Regions from separate parts of the Variovorax sp. YR750 genome, predicted to be linked through region 1. Evidence: predicted binding sites of a transcription regulator. Region 1 holds the regulator's gene; the other holds the start of a gene.
What was found. The regulator FliA, encoded in region 1, starts transcription of late flagellar genes. The targets are predictions, from matches to a motif close to CTAAAGTTTNNNNNNNNNNNGCCGNTA.
Positions count from the first base shown of each region.

Region 1 (10,417 bases):
TCCCGAACCATCAAGGTCACCACCGCCATCGGAGGACGAGGTTGAATTCCCCCCAACAGACAGACGTGCGCACCACCGCGCGCAAATTCGTCGCGGCCACCAGCCGCGAAGCCCTGCGACTGGTGAGGGAGGCGCTGGGCGCCGACGCCATCGTGCTCACCCATCGCGCGACCGCTGAGGGCGTGGAGATCGTCGCCATGGTCGAGGGCGAGGTGCAGGGCGTGCTGCAGGGCAGCGCGGCCGCGAAGCCCGTGGCAGCCGTTGCACCCGTTGCAGCCGTTGCGGCACCGGCCGTTCGCGTGGCGCCCGCTCCCTTGCCGACTGCTCCAGCTCCAACTCCAGCGCCGCTGCCTGCGCCCGTGCAGGTCCACGCGCCCGCCGCCGCACCAGCCGACACCGTGCTCGAGGAGCTGCACTCCATGCGCGGCATGATCGAGGAGCAGCTCGCCAGCGTCGTGTGGAACGACAGGCAGCGCCGCGACCCCGTGCGCGGCCGCCTGCTGCGCACGCTGCTCGGCGCCGGCTTCAGCGCGCGCCTGTCGAAGGCCATGCTCGAGAAGCTGCCCACCGGCCGCACCTACGCCGAGGGCATGGCCTACGTGCGCTCGGAGCTGATCCGCGCCGTGCCCGTGCATGAGGACGAGGACGCGCTGTTCGCCGCGGGCGGCGTCTATGCGCTGATGGGCCCGACCGGCGTGGGCAAGACCACCACCACCGCCAAGCTGGCCGCGCGCTGCGTGATGCGCTTCGGCGCCGACAAGCTCGCGCTGGTGACGACCGACAGCTACCGGATCGGCGCCTACGAGCAGCTGCGCATCTACGGCCAGATCCTCAACGTGCCGGTGTACGCCGTGAAGGACGCCGCCGATCTGCACCTGGTGCTGCAGGACCTGCGCGAGAAGCACATGGTGCTGATCGACACCGTCGGCATGAGCCAGCGCGACCGTGCCGTGCCCGAGCAGATCGCCATGCTGGGCCATAGCCCCAGGCCGGTGAAGAAGCTGCTGCTGCTCAACGCCACCAGCCACGGCGACACGCTCAACGAGGTGGTGCACGCCTACCGCCACGGCAACGAGCTGGCCGGCTGCATCTTCACCAAGGTGGACGAGGCCACGCACCCGGGCGCGCTGATCGACACCGTGATTCGCCACCGCCTGCCGGTGCACTACATCTCCAGCGGCCAGAAGGTGCCCGAGAACCTGATGCAGGCCGACCGCACGCAGCTGGTGGACAGCGTGTTCCAGCCGCGCCGGCACAGCCCGCTGTTCGTGCCCGCCGAGAGCGACCTGCAGGAAGACGCTGCCGCCGCGGCGGGCGCCTCGCAGCAGGTGGCCCGCGCGCAGGGCGAGACCGACCTGCTGCGCCTGAAGTACCAGAACCTGATCCGCGCCATGGCGCACGACGCGCAGGAGCTGGCCACCACCGCGAGCGCGCTGGCCGGCGCGCAGATCGGCTTCGAGCGCGCACGCGCGCTATGGCGCCAGGCCGGCGACGAGGAAGCGGGCCAGAAGGCCGTGCTGCAGGACCTGCTGGTGCACGCGCGCGGCGAAGTGGCCGCCGCCTGCGAGACCCACGTGCTCGCGCTGTGCGGGCAGGTGGGACTGCGATCGAACGAGGGCGGCGACGCCTACGAATGCCACGGCAGCCTGCTGCTGTCGGACCGCACGGGCCTGCCGCTGGCGGCGCCCAACCAGTGGCTCTCGACGGCCGCCACGCGCGGCATGAAGGACGCCGCGCGCAAGCCCGGCGCACGCCAGGTTCCGTGGCTGCGCCAGCAGGACTTCGGCAGCCGGCCGCTGGTGCACCTGCTGACTCGCCAGCCCGGCATCGAGGCCATGGTGCAGTGGCAGGCCGCGGGCCAGCGCTGGCTGGCGCGCGCGCCGGGCTCCACCGCCGTGATCGACATGCGCACCGGCGCACCCGACACGCTGGCACGCATGGACTTCGAATTCGGCGAAGCGCGGCCCGTGCGCTTCCGCGGCAAGGCGGCGCTGCTCGCCGAGTCGCATGCCGACGTGGTGTTGCGCTTCAACGCGGCGGCCCTGGCGGCGGGCATCGCCCGCGACGAGATGCCGGCGCTGCGCTGCGTCGCCACGCGCGTGGTCGATGCACGCACCGGCAACGTGCTGGCGCAGGTGCACGCGCTTTCGAACATCGGCTCCGAGGTTTCCGCGCGGCAGCTCGCGCAGTGGCTGGGCTGGGCGGTGGATGCCGAGCCCTGCTTCCGCCTGCTGCGCGACGGCGTGCAGCTCGTGGGCGGCATCGGCGAGCTGGGCGACCCGGACATCATGAAGCGGCTCCTGATCGCCGGCCAGATGAGCACCACCGTGTGGCGGCTGCTGCAGGCCGAGGGCGAGTGGGCCGACCGCGCGCGTGCGCTGCTGGGCCAGCTGATGGGCCGCCCGGCGCGCAACGGCCGCGCCATGAGCGGCAGCGCGCTGTATGCGGGCGTGGGCAAGCTCTTCCTGCTGCTCGACGCGCTGGGCACCGAATCGACCGCGCCCGTACAGGCGCCGCGCGAGCCCGCGAAGCAGCAGAAGCTGGAGAAGCAGGATTGAGGGTGGCGCAATGAACAAGCTGGTTGCGGATCAGGCGGACGGCCTCCGGCGCCTGCTCGCGCCGACGCAGGCGCGCGTGGTCGCGGTGGCCGGCATGGGCAGCGGCGCGGGCGGCACCACCATCGCGATGAACCTCGCGGTGGCGCTGGCGGGGCAGGGCCGCAACGTCCTGCTGCTCGACGAGCACTGCCCGGCCGAAGGCTCGGCGTGCGAGGTCTGGGACATCGACCCGCTGGGCAGCCTGGCCGACGTGGCCGGCGGGCGCCTGACGCTCGACGGCGCCGAGGTGCGCGCGGCCTGCGGCGTGCGTGTGCTGCCGGCGCCGCCCGGCGCGGTGCATGGCGCAGGCAACGATCCGCGCAGGTTCTGGTACGACGGCTTCGTCATCGTCGATGCGGCCTTCGACCGCGAGGGCCGGCTGTCGGCGCTCGCGCAGGGCGCGGACGACCTGCTGCTGGTGCTGCAGCCGCACCCCTCGTCGGTCACCTCGGCCTATGCGGGCATCAAGCACCTGCAGCGAGCGCATGGCATGAGCCAGATGCGCTTCCTGGTCAACGGCGTGGTCGACGTCCAGGCCGCGCGCCAGATCATGAACAACCTCGCCCATGCCGGCAGCCGCTATCTCGCGCTGTCGCTGCAGCCCGCCGGCTGGGTGCGCTTCGATCCGCTGGTCGCCGATGCCTGGCGGCTGAAGAAGACCATCGCCGAGGCCTTTCCCGCGAGCCACGCGGCGATCGACCTGCGTCGCGTCGCAGGCGAGATGGACGGCTGGCCGTGGCGCGCGGCCGAGCCCCAGCAGGCCATGGCCTGAGCCCAGGAAGGACGGACCGCCGTGTACACCGCACAGGGAACCATCGAGAAATCTCACCTGCTGGCCCAGCACCAGCCGCTGGTACGCCGCATCGCGCTGCAGATGATGGCCAAGCTGCCCGCCAGCGTGGAGCTGGACGACCTGATCCAGGCAGGCATGCTCGGCCTGCTGGACGCATCCAGCCGCTACCAGGACAACCGGGGCGCGCAGTTCGAGACCTTCGTCAGCCAGCGCATCCGCGGCGCCATGCTCGACGAACTGCGCGCCGCCGACTGGGGCTCGCGCGGCCTGCGCCAGTCTGCGCGCGGCATCGAGAAGGCGATCCAGGCGCTGGGCCACAAGCTCGGGCGTTCTCCCACCGAAGGGGAGATCGCCAGGGAGCTGAAGATGGACATCGAGGCGTACCAGTCGCTGCTGCAGGAGATTCAGGGCTGCCAGCTGCTGTACGTGGAAGACTTCTCCAAGGACGACGCCGACAACGCCTTCCTCGACAGCCATTCGCAGGACGCGCGCAAGGACCGCCGCAGCAGCGACGACCCGCTGGAGCAGCTGCTGGAAAGCGGCTTCCGACACCAGCTGGTGGACGCCATCTCGGCGCTGCCCGAGCGCGACCAGCTGCTGCTGAACCTCTACTACGAGGAAGAGCTGAACCTGCGCGAGATCGGCGCCATCCTCGAGGTGAGCCAGTCGCGCGTGTGCCAGCTGCACAGCCAGGCGATCAGCAGGCTGCGGGCGAAGCTGAAAGACCTGCTCTAGCTGTGAAGCTCCAATAGGTTGTATCCGGTGTTCATCCGGATTGGGTTTGAGAGACTGGAGTCGCCAAACACCCAATCCACTCAGGAGGCCCAACCGGATGAACACCCATAAGCATGTCCGACTTACCTCTGCCCGCCGAGTCGAGATGGTCAAGCAGATGAGTTTGGAAGGCCTTGATGCCGTGCAAGCCGCAGTCGCACACGGCGTTACCGCGCCCACCGCCAGGAAGTGGCTGGGCCGCTATTTGGCAGGCGGTGAGGCTGCGCTGGCCGATGCCTCCTCAAGGTCCCAACGTTCTCCCGGAGCCATCGATGCAGGCAAGGCACTGCTCATCGTGGAGCTGCGCAAACGCCGAATGCTGCAAGCTCGCATCGCACGCAGCGTGGGAGTCTCGGAGTCCACGGTCAGCCGCGTTCTAGCGCGAGCGGGCATGTCCAAGCTGAGCGACCTGGAGCCTGTGGAAGCCGTTGTGCGCTACGAACACGAGGCTCCCGGTGATCTGCTGCACATCGACACCCAAGAAGCTCGGGCGCATCGTGCGCCCCAGCCACTGCGTCACCGGCAACCGCAAAGACTGCATTGATGGCGCAGGCTGGGAACCGCCTGTTCACGGCCATGGACGACCATGCGCGCATCGCCTTCACTGCCATGCATCCGGACGAGAAGAAGCATCAGGCGGTGCAGTTCCTGCAAGACGCTGTGGCGTACTACGCCCGACTCGGCGTCACCATCAAGCGCCTGTTGACGGACAACGGCTCGGCCTTCCGTTCACGTGAGTTCGCCATGACCTGTGCCTGCCTGGGCATCAAGCACAAATTTACTCGCGGCTATCGGCCCCAGACCAATGACAAGGCGGAACGATTCATCCAGTCTGCGCTACGCAAATGGGCGTACGGCCGGACCTATCAGAACTCCGCCCAGAGAACGCTCGCCCTGGCCAACTGGCAGCACCACTACAACTGGCACCGCCCCCATAGCGGCATCGGCGGTATCGCGCCCATGTCCAGACTCAACCCGTCAAGAAATGACCTCTTGACACTTCACTTCTAGGCGCTGGACGTCGAGTTGCTCGGCAATGTCCAAGGCGTCGTCCACCTTAGCGCCAAGGGGTCTGACCGCCGTCTGACGCCCTCCGGTTGATGGGCTCGACTGCACTCCCAAAAACGGCGCTCGGCCGCATGTGGCTACCTCCCGCTCGGCCCGACCAAGCAACACGCTTGGCCCGTTAGATCGCGTCCCGGCACGCCCTCCTTCCTAGACTCCCCATTCCCTCCGCAAGAGTACTCAACCATGCCCCGCCGCCCTCCGGCTCCCCCGCCTCCTGCCGGCCAGCGCCCGGTCACAGTCTTCGGCCCTGACTTCCCTTTCCCCTTCGACGCCTGGGTTCGCCACCCGGCCGGCCTTGGCGTATTGCCACCCGAACACCACGGGGCGGAGGTCGCGATCGTCGGCGCCGGGATGGCCGGCATGGTGGCGGCCTATGAGCTAATGAAGCTCGGGTTCAAGCCCGTCCTCTACGAGGCTTCGCGAATGGGCGGACGGCTGCGCTCGCAGGCGTTCGAAGGCGGCCAGGGCGTGGTCGCCGAGTTGGGCGGCATGCGCTTCCCGGTTTCCGGTACGGCCTTCTACCACTACGTCGACCAACTGGGGCTGGACACGCGGCCGTTCCCGAACCCGCTGACGCCGGCATCCGGCAGCACGGTGGTGGACTTGGAAGGACTGACGCACTACGCCGAGAAGCTATCGGACCTGCCGCCGATCTTCGGGCAGGTGGCCGATGCCTGGCGCGACGCGCTGGAGGACGGCGCGCAGTTCACCGCAGTCCAGGACGCGATCCGCGCCCGGGACGTGCCGACCCTGAAGGCGCTGTGGAACCGCCTGGTGCCCTTATGGGACGACCGTACGTTTTACGATTTCGTCGCCACGTCGAAGGCTTTCGCGCAGCTGTCGTTTCAGCACCGCGAGGTGTTCGGCCAGGTCGGGTTCGGCACCGGCGGCTGGGACTCGGACTTCCCCAATTCGATGCTGGAGATTCTGCGAGTCGTGATGACCGCGTGCGACGACGAGCAGCGGCTGATCGTGGGGGGCGCGGAGCAGGTGCCGCTGCGCCTGTGGCAGCACGCGCCGAGTGATCCCGTGTATTGGCCCGCCGGCACCACCTTGTCCAGCCTGCACGGGGGCGCCCCGCGCGCTGGCGTCGCGGCCATCCGGCGGCAGTCGGACGGCCGCCTGGCGGTGATCGACCGCTGGGGCGAGCAGCGGTCTTACACCGCTGTGCTCGCCACCTGCCAGAGCTGGCTGCTCACCACCCAAATCGACTGCGACGAATCGTTGTTCTCGCACAAGATGTGGATGGCGCTCGACCGCACGCGCTACATGCAGTCCAGCAAGACCTTCGTGATGGTCGACCGGCCGTTCTGGAAGGACAAGGACTCGGAGACCGGCCGGGATGTGATGAGCATGACGCTGACGGACCGGCTCACGCGCGGCACCTATTTGTTCGACAACGGCCAGGGCAAGCCGGGCGTCATCTGCCTGTCCTACGCCTGGATGGGCGATGCGCTGAAGATGTTGCCGCAGTCGCCGGAGAAGCGCGTCAAGCTGGCGCTGGGAGCCTTGAAGAAGATCTACCCGAAGGTGGACATCACCCGCCACATCATCGGCGACCCGATCACGATATCCTGGGAAGCCGATCCGTATTTCCTCGGCGCATTCAAGGGTGCATTGCCCGGGCACTACCGCTATAACCAGCGCATGTTCGCGCACTTCATGCAGGACGCGCTGCCAGCCGCGGAGCGAGGGATCTTCATCGCGGGGGACGATGTGTCCTGGACGCCGGCCTGGGTGGAAGGCGCGGTGCAGACCTCGCTCAATGCCGTATGGGGCATCTTGCACCACTTCGGCGGGCGCAGCCACCCCGCCAATCCTGGTCCCGGCGATGTGTTCGCGAGCATCGGGCCAATGGTGCTGCCGGAGTGATGAACGAATTGCGCCTCGCCTTGCTGCAGTGTGCGTCCGCCCCGGGCGAGGTGGCGTTGAACCTGCAGCGGCTAGACCACGCGTGCCGCGAGGCCGCCGCTGCAGGCATGCATCTGCTCGTTACGCCCGAAATGTTCCTGACCGGCTACAACATCGGGCGCGACGCGGCCGCGCAGTTCGCCGAGCCTCCCGGCGGCCCCCGCACGGTGGCCGCGGGCGAGATCGCAAGGAGGCACAGGCTGGCAATCGTGTTCGGCCACCCCGAGCATGACGACACCGGTGCTGTGTGCAACACGTGCGTCGGCGTGGACGCCGATGGCCGGGTGCTGGGCCGCCATCGCAAGTCGCATCTGTTCGGCGATCTCGACCAGGGCATGTTCAATGCGGGGCGGGGCGACGAGCCTCCGTTCGACTTCCATGGCTGGAAGGTCGGCATGCTGATCTGCTACGACGTGGAGTTTCCGGAGAATGCGCGCCGCCTCGCACTGGAGGGGGCCGACCTGCTTGTGGTGCCGACGGCGAACATGGAGGGGTACGACTTCGTGCCGCGACACCTGGTCCCGACCCGCGCCTACGAGAACCAGTTGTTTGTCGCCTATGCGAACTTCTGCGGCCAGGAAGCCGACATCACTTACGACGGACTGAGCTGCGTGGCCGCGCCCGACGGCGCCGTTCTTGCGCAGGCAGCGCGCGATCCATCGCTGGTATTCGCACGGCTGGACCAAAGCCGGCTGGCTGCCGCAAGACAGCACCTTGGGCATCTCGCGCTGTGCCGCGCGCTGCATGATGCCGATCCGGCGGCCGCGGATTGACGCGGTTCAACGCTCACGCCCAAGCACAGGCGCCGCGATCCCGGTCCGGGACATCGAGGCCCGTCGCACGTCGGACGGCGAGCAGCCTTTGACGCGCCGCATGGCATGGCCCAGCGCGGCACCGCTGTCGAAGCCAACGCGGAAGGCCACCTCGCCGACCGGCAGGTCCGTGCCGCCCAGCAATTCACAGGCCGTCTTCAGCCGCACGCGCAGCCGAAATTCGCCCACCGAGAGCCCGGTCCCGTCGCGGAACAGCCGAGTGATGTGGCGCCGCGAGACGCCGAAGCGCTCGCCCAGCGCATCGAGCGAAATGAACTGGTCAGCGTGCAGGCGGATGTAGTCCTTCAACTCCTCGACGAGCGCAAGGCCGTGCTCTGTCTTCGAGACCGCCGGCAAGACCTGGCCGGTGGTGGCTTCCGCGATGCACTGGACTGTCAAGGCGACCGCCAGCGCGCGCGTGCGACCCGAGTAGCCATAGCCGCCGTCGTCGGGGAGGGTCGCCAACTGCTGCAGCGTACGTATGGCCGGCGTGCGCTGTAGCAGCACGACCGCGCGGGTGCGGCGCTGGAACTCGCGCAGAGATCCGTACGCGCGGTCGAGCCTGTTCAGCATCGCGCCCGTCACATAGAGCGCGGCGTGGCTGTTGGCACCCATGCCGGCCCGTGTCTCGTGGGCCCGATGCGCGGGCACGACGGCGAAGCGCTCGTGCGTCAGCCAGCTCCCCTCGCAGCGGTCCTCATGCCTGAGTTCCAGCGCCCCGCGGCTGGGTAGGATGAACATCACGCAGTCGTGCCAGTGCCAGGGCTGGGCGTACGCACCGCTGTTGGACTGCGTGGCATGCCCTTCCTCGGCGGCGATCAGCCAACCTTCGTCCGTCTCCTGGCAGAGCTGCTCGAACGATCGCAGCGTGCTCGACCGCTCGAGGCTGCCAGGTCTTTGGAGGCCAGCGCTCATGACTCTAGTAGGCCGCCGCGCGTTCGACGACCCGCAGCAAGGGTTCACCGGACAGCAGCCGCTCGCAGTTCTCCGCGATCTGCTCCACGACATCCGCCAGCGGCATTACTGCGGCCATATGCGGCGTGACCAGCACGCCAGGGTGCTCCCAAAGCGGGTTGTCTTGCGGCAGCGGCTCATCGTGGAAAACATCGACGACGGCACCACCCAGTTGGCCGCAATTCAGCGCCGCGACCAGGTCCGGTTCGTTGAGCTGCGGCCCCCTTCCGCACTGGATCAATCGGGTTCCAGGCTTGAGGCGCGCGAACAATTTGCTGTCGAGGATGCCAGTGGTGTCTCTCGTCAGCGGAAGCATGCAGACCAGCAGGTCCAACTCGCGCAGGAAGTCATCCTGGCCCGCTTCGCCACCATAGACGCGCACGCCCTCGATCGGCTTGCCGGACCGCGACCATCCCCGCACGTCATAGCCTTGCCGCTGCAGTGCGGCCGCGATCTGCGCGCCGATCTGACCCAGACCCATCACGCCCACCACTACTTGGTCGGCCCGCCGATTCGGCGGACGTTGCCAGACTTTCTCGCGTTGCCGGCGCGCGGTCAGGTCGAACCCGCGATGGTAGTAGAGCGTGCACCACAGCACGTACTCGGCCATGCGTTGAACCTGCGCGTCATCGATGACTTTACAGACCGGCACATCCGGGAACGTGGGGTCCGCGAGCACGTGGTCGACCCCAACGCCGATGGAATGCGCCATGCGCACCGCGGGCAGCTGGTCCCATATGCCATGCGGCTGGTTCCAGCAGACCACCACCTCAGCCTCCGCCGCGGCTACGTCCGTGCAGTTCATGATCGATCAGTCCGGGAGTCTCTTGGCCAGCAGTTGCTTGAAAAGCATACTGCCGTGCAGAAAGGAGCCGGCGAGCGCGAGCGCGGGCATTGCCGTCAAGCCTCCAGCAGGGATGCGGCGAGCAGCGCAAGTCCTTCCTCGAACACCGCGTCCTCGATGGTCAGCGGGAACAGGAAGCGGATCACGTTGCCATGCACGCCGCAGGTGAGCAGCAGCAAGCCTTTGGCCAGGGCCAGCTCCTGAATGCGCTTGACCAGCTTGGGCAGCGGCACGCCGGCCTCGTCCCTGAACTCCACGCCGACCATAGCGCCCAGGTTGCGCACTTCGGCGATCGCGGGCACGTCCGCCTTGAGCGTTTCGAGCTTGGCAACCAGGCGCTTGCCCAGCACCTCGGCGCGCCGCGGCAGGTCGTCTTGTGCCAGGATGTCCAACACCGCCAGCGCCGCGGCCACGGCGACCGGATGGCCGGCGTAGGTTCCGCCCAGGCCGCCCGGCGCCGCGGCATCCATCCACTCGGCGCGGCCGGTTAAGGCAGACAGCGGAAAGCCGCCGGCGAGGCTCTTGGCCATGGTCATCAGGTCGAAGTCGATGCCATGGTGCTCAAGGGCGAACATCTTGCCAGTGCGGCCGAAGCCGGTCTGTACCTCGTCCACGACCAACAGGATGCCGTGCTCGTCGCAGATCTCGCGCAGGCGCCGCAACA
Region 1 covers NZ_FOBJ01000004.1:246,518-256,934, reverse strand. Annotated here, with positions in the region: gene flhA (flagellar biosynthesis protein FlhA) at 1-45, shown strand, start outside; gene flhF (flagellar biosynthesis GTPase FlhF) at 42-2,558, shown strand; gene BMY35_RS10315 (nucleotide-binding protein) at 2,569-3,369, shown strand; gene BMY35_RS10310 (RNA polymerase sigma factor FliA) at 3,391-4,125, shown strand; partial or broken gene BMY35_RS10305 (IS481 family transposase) at 4,223-5,175, shown strand; gene BMY35_RS10300 (flavin monoamine oxidase family protein) at 5,416-7,104, shown strand; gene BMY35_RS10295 (carbon-nitrogen hydrolase family protein) at 7,104-7,916, shown strand; gene BMY35_RS10290 (helix-turn-helix domain-containing protein) at 7,923-8,870, opposite strand; gene BMY35_RS10285 (2-hydroxyacid dehydrogenase) at 8,875-9,714, opposite strand; gene gabT (4-aminobutyrate--2-oxoglutarate transaminase) at 9,810-10,417, opposite strand, start outside.

Region 2 (10,417 bases), on a different contig from region 1:
AGCATCAGGTCTTCGCAGGCGTACGAGCTGTCGGAGATGGTCTGGATCGGCCCCATGCTCAGGCTCGACTCCACGCCCGCCAGCCAGCGCGGGAAGAAGGTCAGCGAAAGCACGTGGGTGGCGGCGAAGCTCAGGCTGGCCGCCGCGAGGTCGTGCGCGGCACGGGCCTTGATGCGCGCGGCCTCCAGGCCCGCCAGCGCTTCCTGCAGCAGCGGCTGGAAGCGCTTGCCCGCCGCCGTGAGCGCGGTGGGATGCGCGCTGCGGTCGAACAGGTCGACGCCCACCCATTCCTCCAGCGAGCGGATGTGCCGGCTGAAGGCGGGCTGCGCGATGGAGCGCGCCTGCGCGGCACGCGAGAAATTGCCGGTCTCGGCCAGGGCCAGGAAATCTTCCAGCCATTCGAGGTCGAGCGGTCGGTTGCCGGGGCCCATGCGCTGCGCGATCGGTTGAATAGTTGTATGCGATTCGAGTATTGGACGGCCCGTGCCCCGCCGGCAAAAGATGCACCCATTCCTGCAACTTGAACCATCACGGAGACAAAGCATGCCTTCCATCGCGAATTATCGCGGGATCATCCCCGCCATTTCCTGCCCCTTCACGAACGACCACCGCATCGACGAGCCGGCGCTGCGCAAGCTGGCCTCGTGGCTGGCCGGCCACGACGGCGTGGTGGCGATCATGACCAACGGCCACACCGGCGAGGTGTTCTCGCTCACGCCTTCGGAGCGTGCCGAGGTGACGCGCATCGTCGCCGACGAGCTGCGCGGCCGCATGCCGGTGATCTCGTCGATCGTCTGCGAGGGCCTGGCCGAGGCCGCCGAGCATGCCCGCGCCGCCCAGGCCGCCGGCGCGGTGGCGCTGGACGTGATGCCGCCGCACCACTGGCTGCGCTTCGGCTTCACGCCCGGCCATGCGCTGCAGTATTTCGAGGCCATCCACCGCGCCGCGCCGGAGCTGGACCTGGTCTGCCACGTATACCCGGCATGGACGCGCGCCTCGTACTCGTCGCAACTGCTGGCCGAGCTGGCGCGCCTGCCCTACCTGCAGGCCTTCAAGGTGGGCCAGCGCGACATGAACAAGTACGCCCGCGACATCCAGGCGATCCGCGAGGCCGATGCCTCGAAGGCCATCCTCACCTGCCACGACGAATACCTGCTGGCCTCGATGGTGCAGGGCGTGGACGGCGCGCTGGTCGGCTTCGCGACCTTCATCCCGCAACTGATCATCGACCTGTGGAACGCGGTGAAGGCCGGCGACCTGAAGAAGGCGATGGCGGTGCAGGCGCTCATCACGCCGCTGAAGGACGCGGTGTACGGCGGCGGCGAACCCACCGGCGAGGCCCACGCGCGCATGAAGGGCGGCATGTACTTGGCCGGCGTGCTCGAGAACGCTACGGTGCGCCCGCCGACCGAGGCGCCGAACGCGCGCGAGATGGACGCGCTGCGCGCCGCCGTCGAGCAGGCCGGGCTGTCGAAGCGCTGAGCCCACGGGCCATGGCGCCCGATCGAGAAAACACAAGGAGACAAGAGACATGCAACGCAAGCACTTCCTGCGCGCCACCCTGGCCGCCCTCGCGCTGGCAGCCGCATCGACCGCCGGCTTCGCCCAGAACTGGCCCAGCCGCCCGGTGCGCATGGTGATCCCGTTTCCGCCGGGCGGCACGCTCGACACCATCGGCCGCCTGCTGGCGCAGAAGCTCGGCGAGCAGACGGGCCAGAGCTTCATCGTGGAGAACCGCGCGGGCGGCAACGGCGTGATCGGCGCCGACGTGGTGTCGAAGGCGCCGGCCGACGGCTACACGCTGCTGTTCAACGCCTCGACCTTCACCACCGCGCCGATGACCATGAAGTCGGTGCCCTACGAGGTGGTGAAGGACTTCACCCCGGTGGCGCTGGTGGCGAAGGCGCCGCTGTCGGTGGCGGTCAACAAGAACCTGCCGGTGAACGACGTGAAGTCGCTCATCGCGTACGCCAAGGCGCACCCGGGCAAGATGACCTTCGCGGTGGGCTCCATCGGATCGGCGGGGCACCTGTCGACCGAGCTGCTCAAGCGCGCGGGCGGCGGGCTCGACTACCTGATCGTGCCGTACAAGGGCACGGCGCCGGCCTTCCAGGACCTGATCGGCGGGCAGATCGACGGCTTCATCGACCCGATCCTCGGCTCGCTGCAGTACCACAAGAGCGGCATGCTGAAGGTGATCGCCGTCACCTCGGCCACGCGCGCGACCAGCCTGCCGAACGTGCCCACGGTGGGTGAAAGCATCCCGGGCTACGAGTTCTACAGCTGGTACGGTCTGTGGGGCCCGGCGAAGCTGCCGGCGGCCATCACGCAGCGGCTGAACGCCGAGGTCAACAAGGCGCTGGGCACCGACATGCGCGAGACGCTGAACGCGCAGGGCCTGCTGCTGACGCCGGGCAGCGTCGAGGACTTCTCGAAGTTCCAGGCCGAGGACATGGCGCGCTCGAAGAAGATCATCACCGAGGGCAACATCCATGTCGAATGAGTCCGCCACGGCGCCCCATGCGGTGGTGACGGGCAGCAGCGGCGGCATCGGCCGCGCCATCGCCTCGCACCTGCTGGAGGCCGGCTGGCGCGTGAGCGGCGTCGACCTCGCCGCGCCGACGCTGTCCTCCCACGCAGGCTTCACGCACACGGCGGTGGACCTGTGCGATGCCGATGCCATCGCGCGCGTCGCCGCCGCGCTGCAGGATGCCGATGCGCTGGTGCATGCGGCCGGCGTGCTGCGCGTCGGCGAGCTGGGCTCGCTCGACCATGCGGGTGGCGAGCTGATGTGGCGCCTGCACGTCGACGCGGCCACGCGCCTGGCCGACGCGCTCGTGCCCGCGATGGCCGCGCGCGGCAGGGGCCGCGTGGTGTTCGTCGGCAGCCGCGTCGCGCAGGGCCTGCCCGGGCGCGGCCAGTACGCCGCGACCAAGGCCGCGCTGATCGCGCTCGCGCGAAGCTGGGCCGCGGAAGTCGCAGCCCGGGGCGTGACCGTCAACGTGGTGTCGCCCGGCGCGACGCAGACCTCGATGCTGCAGGACCCGGCCCGCGCGGGCAGCGCGCCGCGCATGCCGCCCATAGGCCGACTGATCCAGCCCGGGGAGATCGCCGCGCTCGTGGGCTTTCTTCTCTCGCCGCAGGCGGCGGCCATCACGGGGCAGGACGTCGCCATCTGCGGCGGTTCGTCGCTGCACCGCTGAACAACCTTTTCGCTTCTTTCTCATCCCCGGAACCCGACCATGAAAATCGTCAACATCCTCGAATCCACCCGCCCCATCAAGTCGGACATCCGCAACGCCTACATCGATTTCTCGAAGATGACCCTGAGCCTCGTGGCCGTGGTCACCGACGTGATCCGCGACGGCAAGCCGGTCATCGGCTATGGCTTCAATTCGAACGGCCGCTACGGCCAGGGCGGGCTGATCCGCGAGCGCTTCCTGCCTCGCCTGCTGGAGGCCGAGCCCGCTTCGCTGCTCGACGAGACCGGCGACAACCTCGACCCGCACAAGATCTGGGCCCGCATGATGATCAACGAGAAGCCCGGCGGCCACGGCGAGCGCTCGGTGGCCGTGGGCACCATCGACATGGCCGTGTGGGACGCCACCGCCAAGATCGCAGGCAAGCCGCTCTACCAGCTGCTGGCCGAGCGCTACGGCACCGGCAAGCCCGACCCGCGCGTGTTCGTCTACGCGGCCGGCGGCTACTACTACCCCGGCAAGGGCCTCGAAGGCCTACAGCGCGAGATGACCAGCTACCTGGAGCGCGGCTACTCGGTGGTGAAGATGAAGATCGGCGGCGCAACGCTCGCCGAAGACTGCGAGCGCATCGAGTCGGTGCTGAAGATCCTCGGCCCCGGCCAGCAGCTCGCGGTGGACGCCAACGGCCGCTTCGACCTGCAGACGGCCGTCGACTACGGCCGCGCCCTCTCGCAATACCCGCTCTTCTGGTACGAGGAAGCCGGCGACCCGCTCGACTACGAACTGCAGGCCAAGCTCGGCGAGGTGTACGCCGGCCCGATGGCCACGGGCGAGAACCTGTTCTCGATGCAGGACGCGCGCAACCTCATCCGCCACGGCGGCATGCGCCCCGACCGCGACTGGCTGCAGTTCGACTGCGCGCTGAGCTACGGCCTCGTGGAGTACCTGCGCACGCTCGACATGCTGAAGGAGAACGGCTGGTCGCCCTCGCGCTGCATCCCGCACGGCGGCCACCAGATGTCGCTGGCCATCGCAGCCGGCCTCGGCCTCGGCGGCAACGAGAGCTACCCCGACCTCTTCCAGCCCTATGGCGGCTTCCCCGACGGCGTGAAAGTGGACAACGGCTACGTCACCCTGCCGCCGCTGCCCGGCATCGGCTTCGAAGGCAAGGCCGACCTCATCTCCGAGATGCGAGCCCTCGCCGCCTGAACAAGCGCGGCCCATTCGCGGGACACCGCGGAACCGGCTTTGCCGGGCCGCAGGTGTCGCCCCCCGGCGAGGGGGGTTGGCGAAGCGACACGAAGTGCGCGAAGCCTGGGGGGAGTATCAAGTTCAGGGCTGAAAGCCGGAGCGGCGCACGACCGGCTCCCACTGCGCGCGATAGGCCTTGAGCATTTGCGCGGTCTCGGCCGCGTTGCTGACCACCGGCGTGATGAAGAGCGCGTCGGCCGCCTTCTGCAGGCCCGGGTCCTTCATGACGTCGCGGATCGAGTTGGCCAGCAGCTGCACCCTGGCGGGCGCCATCGAGCTGGGCGCGAAGAAGGTGTTCCAGCCGTCGGCGTCGATCTTCATGCCGGCCTCGCGGAAGATCGGGATGTTGGGCGCGAAGCTCGCGCGCTTCTTGCCCGAGGTGGCGAGGATGCGGATCTTGCCGGCCACGTGCTGCGGATAGAGCGAGTCGAGCGTGTCGATGGCGATCGGCAGGCTGCCGCCGCTCAGGTCGGCCGCCAGCGGCGCGGAGCCGCCGTAGCCCTTGATCTGCGGCTGCACGCTCAGGGCGTCGCCCACCATCAGGCCGAAGAAGTGGGGCAGGCTGCCGGTGGCGGGCACGCCGAACACGGCTTCTTCCGGGTGCGCCCAGAGCCGGCCCACCAGGAACATCGCGCGGTCGAGCTGGAGCTTCTGGCCGACCGCGAGCGCGAAGTCGTAGCTGCTGACCTGCGAGACGGGCACGAAGTCCTTGTCGGGGTCGTAGCCCGCGTCCTTGAACACCAGCGGCGCGACCACCATCACGGCGGGGTTGCCCAGCATCAGCACGTTCTGCCCGGCGGGCGCGCGCTTCACTTCCTTGGCCGCGAGCCGGCCGCCCTCGCCCGGGCGGTTTTCCACGCTCACCTGCACGCCGAGCTTCGGCCCGAGACGCTCGGCGATCAGCCGCGCGATGCGGTCGGTGCTGCCGCCCGGCGCATAGCCGACCACGAGGGTGAGCGGACCGCCGTCCAGCGCGGCGGGCGCCTGGGCATGGGCCAGGGGAGCGCAAGCGGCAAGGGCCATGCCCCCTGCCATGATGAGCTTGCGCCTGGAAAGAAATGCGGGCATCGGATCTCCTGCGGGACAGTTGTCGTGAACGGGAAGGCGCGGGTTTCACGGCGAAAATCGCGCGTCAAGACTGTTTCCGCTCGTTCAAATTTGTTACTGGTTTATACGTATGGGCAAACAGTTGATCTAATCAATCAACTGCCCGCCGAGGCGGGCGAACCACACTCACCCCGCCGTTCCGCCACCCATATGCAACAAGCTTTTCCCGATGCAGGAGCGTTGCGCGCGCCCCGTTCCCTGGACGACCTGCTGCTCTATCGCATGGCGCGCGCCGTGCGCGCGGGCAGCGGCATGGCGACGCGGCTGGTCGAGGGGGGCTTCGGCATCACGCGCCGCGAGTGGGGAATGATCGCCACGCTCGCGCAGGAAGGCGAGATGACGTCGTCGGCGCTCGCCGCCCAGCTGCACCTGGACCGGGTGCGCACCTCGCGCGGGCTTCGCAGCCTGGTCGAGAAGAAGCTGGTGCACCGCCGCCAGAACGCGGAAGACAGGCGCGAGGTGCACGTGCGGCTGAGCGCCTCGGGCCAGCAGCTGTTCGGCGGACTCTTCCCGCGCATCGCGGGGCTGAACACCGAGCTGCTGGAAGGCATCGCGCCCGCGGACATGGAGGCCTTCCTGCGCTGCCTGCGGCACCTCGAGCAGCGCGGGGAAGAGCTTCTCGCGCAGGGCGTGGTGGCGGAGAAGGCCGACCGGCGCTCCGGCGGCACGCGGCACCGGTGGCCCGAGCGCGGAGGCTGAATCAGGCCTGCACGTCCACGATGCCGCCGATCGAACCGTTGCGGCTGCCGTTGCCGGCACGCTGCGAGGCGGTGGCGCTTTCCTCCATCGACGCCATGGCGCTCTTCTGGACGGCGCCCATGCGCAGCGCGTTCATCTGCTGCTGCAGCATGGCCAGCTGGGCCGCCAGTGCCTGGAGCTGCTGCTGGACCATCTTGCGCGCATCGCCTTCGGGCGTGCTGAGCAGCAGGCCCTGCTTTTCCTTGATCTGCTTTTGCGTCGCCGTGATCTGGCGTTGAATCTTCGCAATCTCGACGTTCACGTCGCCCCCGCTTCTCGCGCTGCCGGTTGCACCGATGGCATTCACCATTTCGATCCTCCTTTTTCGTGTACGAGCAGGAGTTATCGGCAGCCGGCACGAAAAATGAAGGGTAGCCTGCCCGGCTTGCATGGCCGCGATCGCGAACTAGACTGAAGTGTGGGCACCCGCGGTGCCGGGGGCCAAGGAGCCTGCCATGTACAAGCGCGTTCTTGTGGCGACCGACGGCTCGGCGCTGTCGGAGCAAGCGGTCAAAGCCGCCATCGACCTGGCTCTTCTGACCAATGCGGACTTGGTGAGCGTCACCGTCGCGCACATCGAGCCGGTCGGCTACTTCGAGGGCTCGATGATGCTGAGCCAGCGCGACATCCAGGAATCGCAGGCGCACACCGACCGGGCCGCGCAGCAGCTGGTCGACAAGGTGGCGGCTTCGGCACTCGCCAAGGGCGTGCGCAGCGCGCAGGCCATCGTCATGCGGTCGAACCAGGTGGCCGAGGCCATCATCACCACCGCGAAGAACCAGCAGTGCGACCTGATCGTGATGGCCTCGCACGGACGCCGCAGCCTCGCGCGCCTGCTGATGGGCAGCGAGACGCTGCACGTGCTGACGCACTCGCACATCCCGGTGCTGGTGCTGCGCTGACGGAACGGTCTCCTGTCTCCTGTCTCCTATTTCGGCGCGACCTTTCGCAGGCAGTCCATCAGCAGCAGGCTGGCCGGCGTCTGCGAACGGCCCCGCAGCGTGATGATGCCCACGGGCGGGAGTTCGATCGGCACGTCGATCTTCAGGATGCAGAGTTGTCCCTGCTTCGCGAAGTGCCGGGCGACGCCGCGCGCCAGGAAGCCGACGGCCGGCCGCTGGTGCATCACCGAAAGCGTCACGAGGAACGAAGCCGTCTCGACGATGTCCGCAGGCGGCACGAGACGATGCTTGTAGAACATCTGCGCCAGCTTCGAACGCGACGAAGCCCACGGCGGCGGCACCACCCAGGGCAGCCCGGCGAGCATCGCCCAGTTCGGCCTGGAAGCCTTCGCCAGCGGATGCTCCGGGCTCACCACGATGCACATCGGCTCCGCGTAGAGGGCCTCGGTCTCCAGGTCGGGCGATGCATAGCCGGGCTCCAGGCGGCCGACGATCAGGTCGAGCTCGCCGACGCGCAGGCGGGGCAGCAGCCGCGTGAGGTCGCCCTCCTCCACCATCACGGTGGTCAGCGCCGACTGCTTCTTCAGCCGCTGGATGGCCTGCACCAGCAGGCTCGGCGTGGCCACCACCATCGCGCCGACGCTGGTGCGGCCCGCGCCTCCGCTGGCCACGGCATCGATCTCGTCGCGCGTGCGCTGGTAGTCGGCCAGCACCGAGCGCGCGAAGCGCACCACCGTCGCACCGTAGGGCGTGGGCTCGGTGCCGCGTGTGGAGCGCGCGAACAGCTTCAGGTCGAACATGCGCTCGATCTCCGCCAGCATCTTCGAGACGGCCGGCTGCGTGATCGAAAGGAACTCCGACACGCGGCCCAGGTGGCGGAACTCGTCGAGCGCCACCAGCAGTTGCAGGTGGCGCAGCTTGAGGTTGGAGCGAAGCACGCGGTCGATCTGGCTCATGGTGTCGTGGGGCGTCATGCGGCCTTCTTTCTCTTCATAACCTCAAGCTCATGAAGAGAGTCCGCTATTTCATTGGATGGCAATGATTGTCTCCGGAAGAATCCGCCCTGCCTGCCGAACAACGATTCCTGGAGACAACGATGAAAACCCCTCGCAAGCTGGCACGCCGCCAGTTCGTGCTGGGCGGCCTGGGCGCCGCCGCACTCGCCAGCGCACCAGCACGCGCGCTGGCCGCCGACTACCCCGAACGCCCCCTCACATTCATCTGCCCATGGCCCGCGGGCGGCACGGCCGACAGGTCGATGCGCATCATCTGCCAGATCGCGTCACGCGAACTCGGCCAGCCCATCGCGCTGGAAAACCGCGCGGGCGCCTCGGGAATGATCGGCACCAAGGCACTGGCCTCGGCACGGCCCGACGGCTACACCATCGGCCAGATACCGATCTCGGTGACGCGCTTCTCCCAGATCGGCACCGTGCAGCTCGATCCGCTGAAAGATCTCACCTACCTCGCACGCACTTCGGGCCAGACCTTCGGCATCGCGGTGCCCGCGCGCTCGCCGTTCAAGTCGCTGCGCGACGTGGTGGCGCATGCCAAGGCCCACCCCGGCACCGTGACCTATGCGCATGCCGGCATCGGCGGCGCGACGCACGTCGGCATGGAGCAGTTCGCGCAGGCGGCCGGCGTGAAGTTCAACGCCATCGCCTACAAGGGCGGCTCGGCCGCGCTGCAGGACGTGCTGGGCGAGCAGGTCGACATGCTGGCCGACAGCAGTTCCTGGGCGCCGCACGTGGAAAGCGGCAAGCTGCGCCTGCTCGCCACCTGGGGCGAGACGCGCACGCCGCGCTTCAAGGACACGCCCACGCTCAAGGAGCTCGGCTACGACGTGGTGGTGGAAGCGCCCAACGGCATCGGCGCGCCCAAGGGCTTGCCGCCGGCGGTCGAGAAGAAGCTGCGCGATGCGTTCCGCACCGCCGTCAACAGCGAGGAATTCCGCAAGGTTGCGGAAAGCATCGACGCCCCCGTCATGTACCAGGACGGCCCCGAGTACCAGAAGTACGTGCAGGCCGTCTACCGGCAGGAGACCGAGCTCATTCGCAAGCTCAACCTCAAGGAGCTGATGGAAAAGGGCTGAGCAAGCCTTCCATCCGCAAGCACCTTTCCATTCCTTTTTCTTCATGAACGACAGCCCCCTGCTTCGCCTGCATCCGAACGACAACGTGCTGGTCGCCAAGAACGCCATCGCCCTGGGCGAGGCGATCGCCGAGTTCGGCGTGCGCGCCAGGGCGCAGATTCCCGCCGGCCACAAGATCGCGTCGCGCGCCATCGCGGCCGGCGAGGAGGTAAGGAAGTACGACACGGTGATCGGGGTGGCCTCGCGCGACCTGCAGGCCGGCGACTACGTGCACAGCCACAACCTCACGCTGGTCGACAGCTACCGCGACCCGGCTTTCTGCCAGGACGTGCGGCCCGTGGACTTCGTGCCCGAAGCCGAGCGCGCGACCTTCATGGGCTTCGAGCGGCCCGGTGGCGGCGTCGGTACGCGCAACTTCATCGGCATCCTCTCGTCGGTGAACTGCTCGGCCACCGTGATCAAGCGCATCGCCGCGCACTTCACGCCCGAGCGCATGGCGGCGTTTCCCAACGTGGACGGCGTGGCCGCATTCGCGCAGACCAGCGGCTGCGGCATGTCCTCGCCGAGCGAGCACTTCGACGTGCTGCGCCGCACGCTGGCGGGCTACGCGCGCCATCCGAACCTGGCCGGCGTGCTCATCGTGGGCCTGGGCTGCGAGCGCAACCAGGTCGATGCACTGGTCGATTCGCAGGGCCTCCAGGCGGGCCGGCTGATGCGCACGCTGGTGATGCAGGAGGTGGGCGGCACGCGCGCGACCATCGAGGCCGGCATCCGCGCGATCGAGGAGATGCTGCCCGAGGCCAATGCGGCGCAGCGCACGCGCGTCGGCGCGCACCACCTGAAGATCGGGCTCGAATGCGGCGGCTCCGACGGCTTCTCGGCCATCACAGCCAACCCGGCACTGGGTGCGGCGATGGACCTGCTGGTGCGCCACGGCGGCACCGCCATCCTGTCGGAAACGCCGGAGATCCACGGCGTCGAATTCATGCTCACGCGCCGCGCCGCCACGCCCGAAGTCGGGCAGAAGCTGCTCGACCGCCTCGCCTGGTGGGAGCGCTACGCGGCCGGCCAGAACGCGCAGTTCAACGGCGTGGTGGGCCACGGCAACCAGGCCGGCGGTCTGGCCA
Region 2 covers NZ_FOBJ01000030.1:18,009-28,425, forward strand. Annotated here, with positions in the region: gene BMY35_RS36700 (LysR family transcriptional regulator) at 1-431, opposite strand, end outside; gene BMY35_RS36705 (dihydrodipicolinate synthase family protein) at 544-1,482, shown strand; gene BMY35_RS36710 (Bug family tripartite tricarboxylate transporter substrate binding protein) at 1,532-2,503, shown strand; gene BMY35_RS36715 (SDR family NAD(P)-dependent oxidoreductase) at 2,493-3,203, shown strand; gene BMY35_RS36720 (mandelate racemase/muconate lactonizing enzyme family protein) at 3,243-4,409, shown strand; gene BMY35_RS36725 (tripartite tricarboxylate transporter substrate-binding protein) at 4,533-5,519, opposite strand; gene BMY35_RS36730 (MarR family winged helix-turn-helix transcriptional regulator) at 5,709-6,257, shown strand; gene BMY35_RS36735 (FlxA-like family protein) at 6,259-6,606, opposite strand; gene BMY35_RS36740 (universal stress protein) at 6,752-7,198, shown strand; gene BMY35_RS36745 (LysR substrate-binding domain-containing protein) at 7,225-8,154, opposite strand; gene BMY35_RS36750 (tripartite tricarboxylate transporter substrate binding protein) at 8,295-9,290, shown strand; gene BMY35_RS36755 (UxaA family hydrolase) at 9,334-10,417, shown strand, end outside.
Region 2: the regulator FliA is predicted to act here: its motif matches at 6,640-6,666, upstream of BMY35_RS36735 (FlxA-like family protein).